DNA from 2 places in the Microbacterium sp. LWS13-1.2 genome. Region 1 is predicted to be linked to the other one. Evidence: riboswitches for the same ligand, from Rfam matches in the RefSeq annotation. Region 1 holds a riboswitch; the other holds the start of a gene.
The links. Region 1 has a riboswitch for thiamine pyrophosphate ahead of MRBLWS13_RS11055 (ECF transporter S component). Riboswitches for the same ligand answer to the same signal wherever they lie in the genome.

Region 1 (7,208 bases):
TGGCCGTGTCCGAGACCGTCGTGCGGCTCGCGCGCGGCGCCGCGCTCACGCCGGTCTGGCGGAACGACTACGGCGGCGTGACGTTCCGCACCGACGACGGCCGCTTCATCAAGCACGGTCCGCGCAATGCCGAGACGTCGTTCGCCGGCGAGGCCGCGCGCCTGGCGTGGGCGCAGCCGCACGCACGGGTGCCGCTCCTGCTCGAGGTCGGCGGCGACGACAGCCACGAGTACCTCGTGACGGCGGCGCTCCCGGGGCTCTCCGCCGTCGACGCGCGCTGGGTCGCCGAGCCCGCCACCGCCGTCCGCGCCGTCGGCGAGGGCCTGCGTGCCCTGCACGACGCGCTGCCGGTCGCCGACTGTCCGTTCGACTGGCACGTGCGCTCCCGCATCGCGAACGCGACGGGCCGCGGCATCCGCGTTCCCGATGCCCTGCGCGAGCCGCCGCCGGTCGACCGGCTCGTGGTCTGCCATGCCGACGCCTGCTGCCCCAACACGCTCATCGGCGACGACGGCCGCTGGAGCGGGCATGTCGACTTCGGAGCACTCGGCCTCGCCGACCGCTGGGCCGACATCGCCGTGGCGTCGATGTCGACGGCGTGGAACTATGGCGAGGGATGGGAGGACGCCCTCATCGAGGCGTACGGTGTCGAGCCCGACCGCGCGCGCCTGTCGTACTACCGAGAGCTGTGGAACGCGACATGACCGAGATCACCGGCAACGTCTGCAAGATCGACGGCCATCCGAACCTCGTGATCCTGCGGCGCTTCCGCGCGACCGCCGACGAGATCTGGCGCGAGCTCACCGAGTCGGCGCGGCTCGAGCGCTGGATCGGCCGGTGGGACGGCGACCCGTCGAGCGGGCACGTCACGTTCTCCATGACGGCGGAGGCCGAGGATGCTGCGGGTGAGGAGTACACGATCCTCGAGTGCGACCGGCCCCGGCGCTTCGCCGGCGACACGTCGGCGGCCGGAGGTGCCTGGCATCTGTGGTTCGAGCTCGCCGAGGAGGCGCCGGGCGACACGATCCTCACGTTCGGCCAGCGACTGAACCCGGGCGAGGACGTCGGCTCGATCGGTCCGGGCTGGGAGTACTACCTCGACCGGCTCGTCGCCGCGCAGGCCGGTCTCGACGCCGGCACCGTCTCGTGGGACGACTACTTCCCCGCCCTGCAGCCCGCCTACGAGCGGCTCGTCGCCGCCGACTGACGCGGCGCACCGCGCTCGCCCGTCGTCCGGGCCTTTCGTCTCTGCGTTTCGACTCGCAAGCTCGCTCAATGACCGGGGGAAGGGCTCCGGTCGTTGAGCGAGGAGCTCCAGCGACCCCGGGGGGCTCCGGTCGTTGAGCGAGGGAGCGCCAGCGACCGAGACGAAACGCGCCGAACCTCGCCGCAGCGCCGCTCCGAGTGAGGCGTGCGGCGCGCACGTTCAGCAGTCCGGCAAACGCCGGTTCCGGCATCCCGGAACCCGCGAAACCTGGACCTCACCGCGCCGGCGTCGGCACGCGCGCGCGGTGCGGTCCGGAAAGCGCAGCATCCGGCATCCCAGAAACCGCGGAACCTGGACCGCAGGAGCCGGCGCGACTCAGGACCACACGAACCGGAACGTGCCGGCGGCGACCGCGGCGGCGATCGCCACGGCCATGATCGCGGCGGCGCCGAGCAGCGCCACCAGGTCGCGGGGGTGGAGCCGCGAGGGACGTGACCACGTGCGCGGGATGCCGGAGCCGAAGCCGCGCGCCTCCATCGCCATCGCGAGCTTGGTGCCGCGCCTCACGGCGAACACGAGCAGCACGAACGCCATGGAGAAGAAGCGCCGGATCGCGCCGCCGTCGCCCACCCCGCGCGCGCGGCGCGCGAGGCCCATGCTGCGCCAGTCGTCGAGGAAGAGGCCCAGCGTGCGCGTGCCGGCGAGCACCCCGAGCACGAAGCGGCTCGGCAGCTTCGCGACCTGCGCGAGCGCGTCGGCGAGCTCGGTGGGGTCGGTGCGGCCGAACAGCAGGATCGTCGGCAGGGCGAGCGCGAGCACGCGCAGGCACACCGCGACGGCGAGAGCGATCGAGTCGTCGCTGATCGTGGCGTACCAGAACGACCAGTAGACCGTTCCGCCCGGCTCGGCATACAGCAGCATGCTGATGCCCGCGACGGGGGCGAAGACGAGGATCGGCAGCATCCGCTTCAGTACGGTCATGGCTCCGAGACCGGTCAGCGGGATGCAGGTGAGCTGCAGCGCGATCGCCACGAGGGCGCTCGTCACGTCGATCGACGCGAGCAGCGGCACCGACAGCAGCAGCGCGAGCACGATCTTGGTCACCGGGTTGACGCCGTCGAGCCAGGCCGCCCGTTCGGCACCGACGTCATGCGCGTCGGTACGGGCGTCGACGGCGGTCACGACCGCACCCCCACCGGCCGCGATCGCCCGGGTGCGCCGGACGGGGCCTCCGGGACTGAGGGCCCCGCACCGAGATCGATGCGGTGGCCGCCGAGATGGTGCAGCACGTCTTCGTCGTGCGTGACGGCGACGACGGTCGTGCCGGCGGCGATCTCGGACTGCAGCAGTTGCACGAGCTCGATCCAGCCGCGGCGGTCCTGGCCGAACGTCGGCTCGTCGAGCACGATGACGGGCGGTGCGTCGGCGAGCACGGTCGCGACCGAGAGCCGGCGCTTCTGTCCCCCCGACAGCGTGAAGGGGTTCGCGGCGGCGAGCGGCGCGAGGTGCAGTCGCTCGAGCAGCTCGTCGACGATCAGGCCGACGGCGTCCGCGGCCGCGCCGCGCGAGCGCGGCCCGATCGCGAGCTCGTCGCGCACGGTCGAGGCGAGGAACTGATGCTCCGGCTCCTGGAACACTGTGCCGATGCGGGTCAGCAGCTCGCGCGAGGACCACCGCGACGGGCGGCGGCCCGAGCGGCCCGCGAGCTCCGGCGCCGCGACGACCTCGCCCGCCGCCTCGGGCAGGAGCCCCGCGAGCGTCAGCGCGAGGGTGGACTTGCCGGCGCCGTTGGGCCCGGTGATCACCGTCGCCGCCCCGCGCGGCACGCTGAGATCCAGCCCCGCCCGCACGACGGTGCGGCCATCGCGGGAGATCGAGAGAGCGGATGCCGCCACCGCCGCGGCGGCGCCGGCCGGCGCCGCGGGCAGGACGGGCAGGTCGACGGGGCGACCCGGCACCCACACGCCCGCGGCGGCGAGCTCCGCACCGTGACGGGCGAACACCTCGGCCGGAGTGCCATCGGCGAGGAGGCCGCCGTCGGCGCCGACGACGAGCACACGGTCCATCAGGTCGGCCCAGACGGCCGTGCGGTGCTCGATCACCAGGAGCGTCGCCCCCGTCTCGGCGAGAGCGTGCTCGATGCTCGCGCGCACCTCGCGGACGCCGTCGGGATCGAGATTCGCGGTCGGCTCGTCGAGCAGCAGCACACCGGGTCGCATCGCGAGCACGCCGGCGAGCGCGAGCCGCTGCTTCTGCCCGCCCGACAGCGCCTTCGTCGGCCGCGCGAGCGGGACGTCGAGCCCGACGGCCTCGAGCGCCTCGGCGACGCGGGCGGGGATCTCGGCCGCCGGCACCCCGAGGTTCTCGCAGCCGAAGGCCACGTCGTCGCCGACCTTCGACAGCACGACGCCCGAATCGGGATCCTGCAGCACGAGGCCGACGCGCCCGCGGTGGGCTTCCGGCCGCTCGCCGTCGATCAGCAGCGATCCCGTCTCATCGCCCTCGTCGGCCCCGCCGAGCAGGCCCGCCATGCCGGCGAGGAGCGTCGACTTGCCGGCACCCGAGGCACCGAGCAGCAGCACGCGCTCCCCCGGCTCGATCGTGAACGACACGTCGCGGACGGCGGGCGCGCGCCGGCCTGCGTAGCGCCATCCCCAGCCGTCCGCCGTGAGGCGGGCCGGACGGGTCGAGGCCATCGTCAGACCTCGCGGCGCGCTTCGCGTCCTGCCGCGAAGCTGTTGAGGGCGCCGGTGGCGGCGAGCCCCCGGACGGCGAGCCAGCCGACGACACCCGCGAGCACGGCACCCGAGACGACGAGCGAGACGAGGTAGATGACGTTGAACTCGAGCGTCTTCAGGATGTTCGGCGAGCTGCCGTAGAACAGCTCGAACACCCAGGCGCCGGCGGCGGCGCCCGCACCGGCCAGCATCGCGACAGGCAGGGTGAAACGGCGGTAGAGGAAGAGGGCGAAGATCAGCTCGGCGCCGAGACCCTGGACCAGGCCCGACAGCAGGGTGGACACGCCCCACACGTTGCCGATGAGCATCGACACGATCGCTGCGATCACCTCGACGAGGAGTGCCGCACCGGGCTTGCGGATGACGAGACCGCCGATGACGCCGCCGATCAGCCAGATGCCGACGGCGAGTCCGCCGAGGCCGGGCGTCAGGCCGTCCATGGCGATGAACCAGGCGTAGCCGACGGTGTTCCAGGCCCAGAAGACGAGGCCGGTGGCGACGCCGAGCACCGCGGCGACGACGATGTCGACGACTCGCCAACGCAGGCTGCGGGGGCCCGAAGGGGTGGCCGCAACGGGGGTGGATGCGGACGCGGACGTGTGCATGTGAACTCCTCCCTGCGCCGGCATGATCCGGATCAGGTTCGACGGTCGAAGCGTGGATCGCTTCCTCTCAGCCCGGCTCACCGGACTCCCGTGGTTATGGCGTTGAGTATACCGCCGCGATGACGGGTATTTTGAGGGGGTGACTCCGGACGACACACCCGTGCCCACGCGTCGCGCGCGTCGGGCGCAGACCGGTGCCGTGCCGACCCCGGCTTCGGCCGGTGCCCCGGAAGGCGGCATCCTGACCGTCGCCACCGGTCAGACTGTCCACACGCCCCCTCCGCTCGCCGCTGGCGCGTCGGGCGGAGCCTCCGGGCGCGTGGGCCCACTCGTGCACCCGGGCAGCACCACCGCCCCCGGAGACGTGCCCACCGTCGCGCCCACCATCGCCACGGTGCCGCTCGGCGACAGCCCGACGGCGATCGCGCCGACGATTCCCCTGTTCGATTCGGACGCGCAGACGGGGCCCGTCATCCCCGGACTCGTTCCCGAGCCGTCGGTCCCCGTCGCCACCTGGGATCCCGCGGGCCACGACGCGCTCGCCGACGTCCCGGTCGCCGAGGATTCGCGCCCCGCGGCGGGCGGCGGACGAACCGCCCTCGCGTGGGTCGATGAGACGGCCGTGGGCCTCGGCGCCGCCCCCGGCGATCTGACCGCCGCGGCCACCCCCTACGTCACGGTCGACGCCGACCTGCTCTCCGACGCGCCGCGGCGCTCGCCGCTGCGCGCCGGCGTCGTGGTTCCCACCCTCGCGATCGCGGCCGTGCTCGGCGCGTATGCGGGGACGACGCTGCTGTGGCCGCTGCACGCCGTCGCACCCACGGTCACCGCCATGGAGGTCCAGCCGGTCGCGGCGCCTGCCGCGGCGCCGGTGTGGCCCGCTCAGGGCAGCGCCGCCGAAGCGGTCGGAGGCATCTCGGGGACACTGGCCACGACGGCGGATCCCGACTCCATCGCCAGCATCACCAAGCTCGTGACCGCCCTGGTCGTCCTCGAGGAGATGCCGCTCGCGCTCGGCGAGCAGGGTCCCGAGTACCGCTTCACCTCGGCGGATCGCTCCCGCTATTGGCAGTACCTCAGCAACGGCGAGTCCGCGCTGAACGTGCCCGCCGGCGGCTCGCTCACCGAGTACCAGATGCTCGAGGGCATGCTGGTCGGCTCGGCGAACAACTACGCCGACCGCCTGGCGCAGAGCATCTGGCCATCGGATGCCGTCTTCGCCTCGGCGGCCTCGTCCTGGCTCTCCACGCACGGCGTCCCCGGTGTGACCGTCTACGAGCCGACGGGGATGGACCCGCGCAACACCGCGAGCCCCGAGGCCCTCGTCGTGCTCGCGCAGAAGGCCCTCGCGAACCCGGTGATCGCCGAGATCGTCGCGAAGCAGTCCGTCGACCTGCCCGGTGCCGGCCTCGTCGAGAACACCAACGGGCTGCTCGCCGACCCGGGTGTCGTGGGCCTGAAGACCGGGACGCTCGACTCCTGGAACCTGCTGTCGGCGAAGGACGTCACGATCGGCGACACGACGGTGCGCCTCTACGCGTCGGTGCTCGGACAGCCCGACGATGAGAGCCGTCTCACCGCCTCCCGCGCGCTGTACGCGCAGCTCGAGACCGAGCTGCAGCTGAAGCCCTCGGTGACGGCGAACACCGTCGCCGGACAGGTCGAGACCCTGTGGGGCGACGAGGTGGACATCGTGACCTCGGGCGACGCGTCGGTGGTCCTGTGGAACGGCGGCAGCGGCACCGTCGCCACGACCTACCACCTCGGCGAGAGCCGCGATGCAGGCGACGCGGTCGGCTCCCTCAGCGTGACCGGACCGCTCAACGACACCACGGTCGACCTGCAGCTCGCCGCCGACATCACCGACCCGTCGCCGTGGTGGCGGCTGACGCACCCGCTGGACCTGTTCGGCCTCAACGGCTGAGACCACCGCCGTTCACCCGGCGCGCGGTCAGCCTGAGGAAGGTCAGGCGGCGGACGGGTGCCCGACGACGCCCTTGCGCAGCAGCGCGTTGCCGTATTTGCGGGTCTCGCCCGTACGCAGGATGACGTACGCGCGCTTCGCCTGCTCGTAGTACTCGAACCGGTCGACGTAGCGCGGGGCATCCGTGCCTGCCGCGGCGGCGAGCTCGCGCTGCACGTCGAGCACCTCGCCGTCAGCCGACGCCATGAGGTCGAGCGCGGGCGCATCGTCGAGCGGCAGCACCGTGCGCACGGCGGCCACCACCTCGGGCGTGGTCGTCCCGGGCAGGTCCACGACGCGCGCGCCGATCGCCCACGCCGGAAAGTGCGCGTCGGCGATCACGACGGCATCCGAGTGGCCCATCCGGTCCAGGTGCAGCAGCAGCTCCCCCGTCAGCAGCGGGTGGATGCCCTCGAGCATGGGATTCCCTTCGTCAGCGGATGAGGCCTTCGGCGGCCAGATCGTCCCACAGGCCGCCCGGGATGTCGACCTCCATGAGCTCGGCGTTGCGGCGCAGCTGCTCGGGTCGGCTCCCGCCCACGACGACCGAGCGGACGGCCGGGTCCCGCAGCGCGAACTGCACCGCGGCGGCCGGCAGCGGCACGTCGTGAGCGCGGCAGACCGCGACGATGCGCCGCAGGTGCTGCCACAGCGGCTCCGGCATCCGTCCATACTCGTACCGGTCGTCGCGCGTG
Region 2 (7,208 bases), 940 kb from region 1:
CCGTGGGTGTTCCGGGTTGCGACGCGGGTGCCGCCGACCTCGTGGACCGCGCCGTCGGCCGCGACGACCGCATCGGGGCAGTCCGCGCCGTCGAGATGCCCGCCCTTGAGCAGCACGGCCGTTCCCGTCGCGCTCGCGAGAGCCCACGCGTCGTCGAGAGCCTGCTCCCATGCCGTCGCTCGTGGGCGCCGGACGAGCACGGCCAGCTCCGCGAGGTTCGGGGTGATGAGGTCCACCGCGGTCGCGAGCGTGCGCAGCGCGTCCTCGGCGGCGGGGTCGAGCAGCCGATCGCCGCTGGTCGCCACCATGACCGGGTCGAGCACGACGACCGGCGGGCGCACGCGGGCGAGCCACTCCCGCACGGTCTCGATGATCTCGGCCGACTGCAGCATCCCGATCTTCACCGCATCGATCTGGACGTCATCCGATACGGCGTCGAGCTGCGCGGCGAGGAACGCCGTCGGCGGCACGTGCACCTCGCGCACGCCGTGCGTGTTCTGCGCGACGAGGGCGGTCACCACCGCCATGCCGTAGCCGCCGAGTGCGCCGATGGACTTGAGATCGGCCTGGATGCCCGCGCCGCCCGTCGGGTCGGTGCCGGCGATGCTCAGCACGCGCGGGATCGCCTGCGGGCGATGCGGCGCCGTCACGGTCTGCGCGACGGACACGTCGCTCACCGAGCGACCCCCTCGGCCTCGAGCGCGAGCACGTCGGCGGCGCTGCGGAAAGCGCGCGACGCCGCTGCGGGATCGTCGGCGCCGCAGATGGCCGAGATCACCGCGATACCCGCTGCGCCGGCTTCCCGCAGCGGTGCGACGTCGCTCAGGCGCACTCCGCCGATCGCGACGCAGGGCACGGTCGTGCTCGTCGCGAACGCCGCGAAGCCGTCGATGCCGAGCGCCGGCGGGTGGTCGGGCTTGGTCGAGGTCGGCCGGATCACCCCGACTCCGAGGTAGTCGACCGTGCCGGAACGCAGAGCGGATGCCGCGACCCGGTGCTCCGGCGAGTTCGCCGTCCATCCGATGACGGCGTGCGCGCCGAGCAGGCGTCGCGCCGTCTCGGGCGGCACGTCGGCCTGGCCGAGGTGGACGCCGTCGACGAGCGCCCCCGCCTCGCGCGCGGCGACGGCGACGTCGACGCGGTCGTTGAGCAGGAGCAGGCAGCGGCGGTCGATGACGTCCGACATCGCCACCGCCTGCCGCAGCAGCTCGCGCGCGCTGATGGACTTGGCGCGCAGCTGCACGACGTCGACTCCGGCGCCGACTGCGGCGTCGACGACGTCGACCAGCCGGTCGAACGGCACGCGGTCGTCGGTCACGAGATGCACCGCGAGGCGCGCGGCGCGGATCATCGAGCCGCGAGCGCGTCGGCGACGCGTGCATCGAGGTCGGCGGGCGCCGCCACCACGGCGTCGAGCGCATCGAGGAACGCCACGGCGAAAGACCCCGGCCCCTCCGACCGCGCCGCGGCCCGTTCCGAGGCGACCGCGTAGAGGGCGGATGCCGCCACCGCCGCCTCCAGCGGGGCGCACACACCGAGCAGCGCGGCCATCACCGCGCCGAGCGAGCAGCCGCCGCCGGTGACGCGGGTGAGGAGCGCGTCGCCGCCATGGATCCGCACGACCCGCTCGCCGTCGGTGACGAGATCGACCGGGCCGGACACGGCGACCACGCCGCCGGTGCGCAACGCGAGCGATCGCGCGGCGCCGGCCGCGGCATCCGTCCCGTCCGTCGCGTCGACACCGCGACCGCCGGCGCCCGCGCCTGCCAGCGCCAGGATCTCGGAGGCGTTGCCGCGGATGATCGTCGGTCGGTGATCGATCAGCTCGGCCGCGAGAGCCGTGCGCACCGGGAGCACACCGACCGCGACGGGGTCGAGCACCCACCGCGACGTGTGACGCACGGCCTCGCGGGCGGCATCGCGCTGCTCCGCGGTCGGGGTGCCGAGGTTGACAAGCACGCCGTCTGCGACGCCTGCGAACAGCCCTGCCTCACCGGGGATGTCGCACATCGCCGGGGCCGCGCCGACGGCGAGGAGGGCGTTGGCGGTGAAGTTCGTCACCACCGCATTGGTGATGCACTGCACCAGGGGTGAGGCCTCCCGCAGCGCCGTCAGCGCGGCGGCGGGGGAGAGGGCGGACAGGTGGGGTTCGGTGCGCGCGTTCATCGCGACATCCCTTCGCTCGCATGATCGAGATCAGGTTCGACGGGTGTGTTCTCAGCCCGTCGCGCGGGCACCCCGTGTCACTGCCGAGCAATCTAGCAGGCCGCGGGAGCGGCCACCGCGATGTCGGCGTCACGCCGTAGGCTGGGGGAGTGACCACCGCCCTCTACCGCCGCTACCGGCCCGAGTCGTTCGGCGAGATGATCGGGCAGTCGCAGGTCACCGAACCCCTGATGACGGCGCTGCGCAGCGACCGGGTCGGGCACGCCTACCTGTTCTCCGGCCCGCGCGGGTGCGGCAAGACGACGTCGGCCCGCATCCTGGCGCGCTGTCTCAACTGCGCGCAGGGGCCGACCGACACGCCCTGCGGCACCTGCGACAGCTGCGTCGAGCTGGGGCGCGGCGGTGGCGGCTCGCTCGACGTCGTCGAGATCGACGCCGCGAGCCACAATGGCGTCGACGACGCCCGCGACCTGCGCGAGCGCGCCGTGTTCGCCCCCGCGCGCGACCGCTTCAAGATCTTCATCCTCGACGAGGCCCACATGGTCACGCCGCAGGGCTTCAACGCCCTGCTCAAGCTCGTCGAAGAGCCGCCCGACCACGTCAAGTTCATCTTCGCGACGACCGAGCCCGAGAAGGTCATCGGCACGATCCGCTCGCGCACGCACCACTATCCGTTCCGCCTCGTGCCGCCCGCGGCCATGCTCGAGTACGTCGAGCAGCTCTGCGGGCAGGAGGGCGTCGAGGTGGAGAAGGGCGTGCTGCCGCTCGTCGTGCGTGCGGGCGGCGGGTCGCCGCGAGACACGCTGTCGCTGCTCGACCAGCTCATCGCCGGGTCCGACCCTTCGGCAGGCTCAGGGACCATTCTCGTGACGTACGCCCGCGCCGTCGCGCTGCTCGGCTACACCCACGCCGAGCTGCTCGACGAGGTGGTCGACGCGTTCGCCGCCTCCGACGCGGCGGCCGCGTTCGCCGCGGTCGACCGGGTCGTGCAGACGGGCCAGGACCCACGCCGGTTCGTCGACGACCTGCTCGAGCGCCTGCGCGACCTCATCGTCGTGTCGGCGACCGGTCAGGGCGCCGCCGCGGTGCTGCGCGGCGTCTCGGCGGAAGACCTCGCCCGCATGCAGCGCCAGGCCGATGCCTTCGGCACGTCGCGCCTGTCGCACATCGCCGACCTCGTGATCGCGACCCTCGACGACATGACGGGTGCGACCTCGCCTCGGCTCCAGCTCGAGCTCATGGTCGCTCGCGTGCTGGCTCGCGGAGCGGGCAGTGCGGGGCCGACAGTGCCTGCGGCTGCCGCGGCGCCGGCGGCCGCCGCTGCTGCCGCGCCGGCGGCTGCGCCCGCGTCGAGCGCACCGGCGCCGGTAGGCGCGACGAGCGATCGTCCTGCTGCGGCCTCGGCGCCCGCGTCTCCGAGCGAGCCCACGCCGTCACCCGCGGCCGCAGCGCCGGCACCCGCTCCCGTCGAAGCCCCTCCGGTTCCCGCGGGACCGGTCACGCTGGAGCGCCTGCAGCAGGCCTGGCCGCAGGTGCTCGGTCAGCTCGAGAACGTCAGTCGCTCGTCGTGGATGCTCGCCTCCGGCGCACGTATCGCGGCACTCGACGACGACGTGCTCACGCTCACCTTCTCGAGCCAGAGCGACGTCGCGAAGTTCAAGCAGCTCGCCGCCGGCAAGGGCCCGAGCGAAGACCTGCGCCAGGCGATCCTGGCCGTGCTCGGCATCCGTGTGAAGTACATCGCCCGCCACGACGCGGGCGGCGGCCCGGGTGGCGCGGCCGGATCCGGTCCGGCGAGCCCTTCGCCGACGGGTCCCGCACGCGAGGCGCCCCCGCGCACCGCCGCACCTGAGACCCCCGCCGCTCCGCGAACGCCTGCGACGGCACCTGCCGCCCCCGCCGCAGCACGACCCTCGAACTCGTCAGGACCCCGTGCGTCGGCATCCGGTCCCACCCAGCGCGGCCTGGTCTCGGCGCCCCGCGCCTCGGCATCCGGGGCTGCGTCGACAGCGTCGGCTGCGGCCGCCCCCGTGACCGACTGGGCCGTCGCGGCGATCCCGTCCGACGACGACGCCCCGCCGCTCGACCCGGGGCCGGCGGCGCTGCCGACCGAGACGCCCGGCCAGTTCGCGGTCGACGACGAGCCCGAAGACGCGGCGACCTCGATGGCGCGCGTCGCGACCCTGGCGCCCCCGCGCGAGGGAGACGTTCTTCCGCGCACCGAGGTCGTCCCCTCGATCGAGCGCGACGACGACGAGCCCGAAGACGAGCCGGATGCCGTCGCCGACGTCCCGGTGCCGCCGACGGTCGCGCCGCCCCTGACTCCGGTGGTCACGACGCGCAACGGCGGCGTGCAGCGCTACGGCGAGGCGGTGGTGCGCCAGGTTCTCGGCGCCACCTTCGTGCGCGAGGAGCCCTACGAGCCGCCGACGAGGTTCAGCTAGCCCATGTACGACGGCATCGTCCAAGATCTCATCGACGAATTCGGCCGCCTGCCCGGGATCGGCCCGAAGTCGGCGCAGCGCATCGCCTTCCACATCCTGCAGACGCCCAACTTCGACGTGTCGCATCTCGCCGAGCTGCTCAGCGTCGTGCGCGAGAGGGTGCGCTTCTGCGAGGTCTGCGGCAACGTCTCCGAGCAGGAGCGCTGCTCGATCTGCCGCGACCCCCGCCGCAACCTGACCCTCATCTGCGTCGTCGAAGACGCGAAGGACGTCGCCGCGATCGAGCGCACGCGGGAGTTCCGCGGGCTCTATCACGTGCTCGGCGGCGCGATCAGCCCGATCGCCGGCATCGGTCCGGACGACCTGCGCATCACCCAGCTGATGCAGCGGCTCGCCGACGGCACGGTGCAGGAGGTCATCCTCGCCACGAACCCGAATCTCGAGGGCGAGGCGACTGCGACCTACCTGAGCCGGCTGCTGCACACGCTCGAGATCTCGGTCACCCGTCTGGCGTCGGGCCTTCCCGTCGGAGGCGACCTGGAGTACGCCGACGAGGTCACGCTGGGCCGGGCGTTCGAGGGCCGACGCTCGGTCTGATCTCGACGGATGTCGGAACTCCGCCGTAGATTGGCGGTCGCCCGCCTCGCGCCGGGGTGCCGGTTCCCGGATGCTGAATCCCGAGGCCTGCGCACCGATCCGTGCCGCGGCGGACGATCACTTGACGGAGAGACACCATATGAACTCCTCGCAGCGCTTCGACACGCGCGCGTGGCTGCTGTTCGCCGCGATGGCAGTGCTGTGGGGCATTCCCTATCTCTTCATCAGCATCGCCGTGGAGTCGTATTCTCCGGCTGCGGTGGTGGCGGGCCGCACGCTTCTCGGCGCCGTGCTGCTCCTGCCGTTCGCGATCCGGCAGAAGGCGCTGCGCCCCGCGTTCGCCAAGATCGGCTGGGTGCTGCTGTTCGGCGCCATCGAGATGGCTGGGCCCTTCCTGCTCCTCGGTCATGCCGAGCAGACGCTGCCGTCGGGGCTCACCGGTCGGCTCGTCGCGACCGTTCCGCTGTTCGCGGCGATCATCGCGTTCGGCGGAGGTGACCGTTCGGTTCTCAGCCCGGCGCGCAGCATCGGCCTCTTCGTCGGCTTCGTCGGCGTCTTCGTGATCGTCGCAGGCCCCGGCCTCGCGGTCGAAGGCGGCGGCGGTCTCATCGCGGTCGGCGAAGTCCTGCTGGTCGCGCTGCTGTACGCGATCGCGCCGTTCGTCATCGCTACCAAGCTGCGCGACGTGCCCTCGCTCGGCTCCATCACCCTCGCGCTCCTCGCTGTCGGGATCTTCTACACGCCGATCGCGTTCCTGACGCAGCACCAGGTGCCAACCCTCGAGGGCACGCTGTCGCTCATCGCGCTGGCCGTCCTGTGCACGGCGGTGGCGTTCATCACGTTCTTCGCGCTGATCGCGCGCGTGGGCCCGGTGCGGGCGCCGCTGTTCACGTACGTCAACCCCGTCGTCGCGATCGTGCTCGGCACGCTCATCCTCGGCGAGCCGCTCACCCTCGGCCTGCTGATCGGATTCCCGCTGGTGATCGCCGGGTGCTGGCTCGCCGCCACCGGCGGCACGGTGCGAGCTCGCAAGGCGACGGCCGACCTGCCGCCGATCGGCCCGAGCTGACCGCTGCCGGCGCGGCCGCCGGCATCCTCCCCGCGTCAGCGGAGCACTTCGACGAGCACGATCCATGACACCAGCAGCGCCGCGACCACCGCGATGAGGGAGCCGGACGCGAACCACAGCAGTCCGCCCGGCTGATCCGCCGCCAGCAGCGCGCCGCCGACCAAGTAGGCGAGCGGAGCGATGAAGCCTACCGCGGACTTGCCGGCGCGAAGCCGGTTGGCCGGATGCCGGTTCTCGAAGATCCGCCGTGCCGCCTGCACCTGAAAGACGCCGGCGCCGAGCGCGAGCACGATCATCGCGACCCCGTAGGGGAGCGCGCCGACCTCGGGGATGAGTCCGACCGCCGACCCGATGAGCGCGAGGACGAGACCGGAGATGCCCGCGGCGAGACGCGCCGTGAGAGAAGCCTCTTTGATGATGTCGCCGATGTTGACGCTCGCCGCGACGATGACGAGACCGGCCAGAGCCGCCGTCGCGCCGACCATCGCGACGTTGAACTCCGACCATGCCTCGATCTGCTCCATGCTCGGATGCTAGCGCCGAGACACATGGCCGGTGGCGCATGGGAGCGTCCGTAAGATGGAGCGTCGGGTGAAGTTCAGAAGCTCTGGTGCGGCATCCGTTCTCGCCCACCCCTGACATACGCGTGGAGTTCGATGTGGCGCTGATCGTCCAGAAGTACGGCGGATCGTCGGTCACGGATGCCGAGAGCATCAAGCGCGTCGCGAAGCGCATCGTCGACACGCGCCGCGCCGGGCACGACGTCGTCGTCGCCGTGAGCGCGATGGGCGACACCACCGACGAGCTGCTCGATCTGGCGGGGCAGGTCGCGCCGATCCCCGCACCGCGCGAGCTCGACATGCTGCTCTCGAGCGGTGAGCGCATCTCGATGGCGCTGCTCGCCATGGCCATCCACTCGATGGGATTCGAGG

Region 2: linked by a shared signal. The riboswitch ahead of thiM (hydroxyethylthiazole kinase) and the one ahead of MRBLWS13_RS11055 (ECF transporter S component) in region 1 are both predicted to bind thiamine pyrophosphate.

What each region holds. Positions count from the first base shown of each region.
Region 1 is NZ_CP151632.1:2,340,019-2,347,226, forward strand. Features, by position in the region: gene MRBLWS13_RS11035 (aminoglycoside 3'-phosphotransferase) at 1-704, shown strand, start outside; gene MRBLWS13_RS11040 (SRPBCC domain-containing protein) at 701-1,207, shown strand; gene MRBLWS13_RS11045 (energy-coupling factor transporter transmembrane component T) at 1,583-2,389, opposite strand; gene MRBLWS13_RS11050 (ABC transporter ATP-binding protein) at 2,386-3,903, opposite strand; gene MRBLWS13_RS11055 (ECF transporter S component) at 3,906-4,550, opposite strand; TPP riboswitch at 4,541-4,652, opposite strand; gene MRBLWS13_RS11060 (D-alanyl-D-alanine carboxypeptidase) at 4,711-6,474, shown strand; gene MRBLWS13_RS11065 (RbsD/FucU domain-containing protein) at 6,517-6,933, opposite strand; gene MRBLWS13_RS11070 (aldo/keto reductase) at 6,947-7,208, opposite strand, start outside.
Region 2 is NZ_CP151632.1:1,396,917-1,404,124, reverse strand. Features, by position in the region: gene MRBLWS13_RS06735 (bifunctional hydroxymethylpyrimidine kinase/phosphomethylpyrimidine kinase) at 1-677, opposite strand, end outside; gene thiE (thiamine phosphate synthase) at 674-1,318, opposite strand; gene thiM (hydroxyethylthiazole kinase) at 1,348-2,166, opposite strand; TPP riboswitch at 2,157-2,251, opposite strand; gene MRBLWS13_RS06720 (DNA polymerase III subunit gamma and tau) at 2,316-4,610, shown strand; gene recR (recombination mediator RecR) at 4,614-5,207, shown strand; gene MRBLWS13_RS06710 (DMT family transporter) at 5,347-6,276, shown strand; gene MRBLWS13_RS06705 (hypothetical protein) at 6,312-6,800, opposite strand; gene MRBLWS13_RS06700 (aspartate kinase) at 6,935-7,208, shown strand, end outside.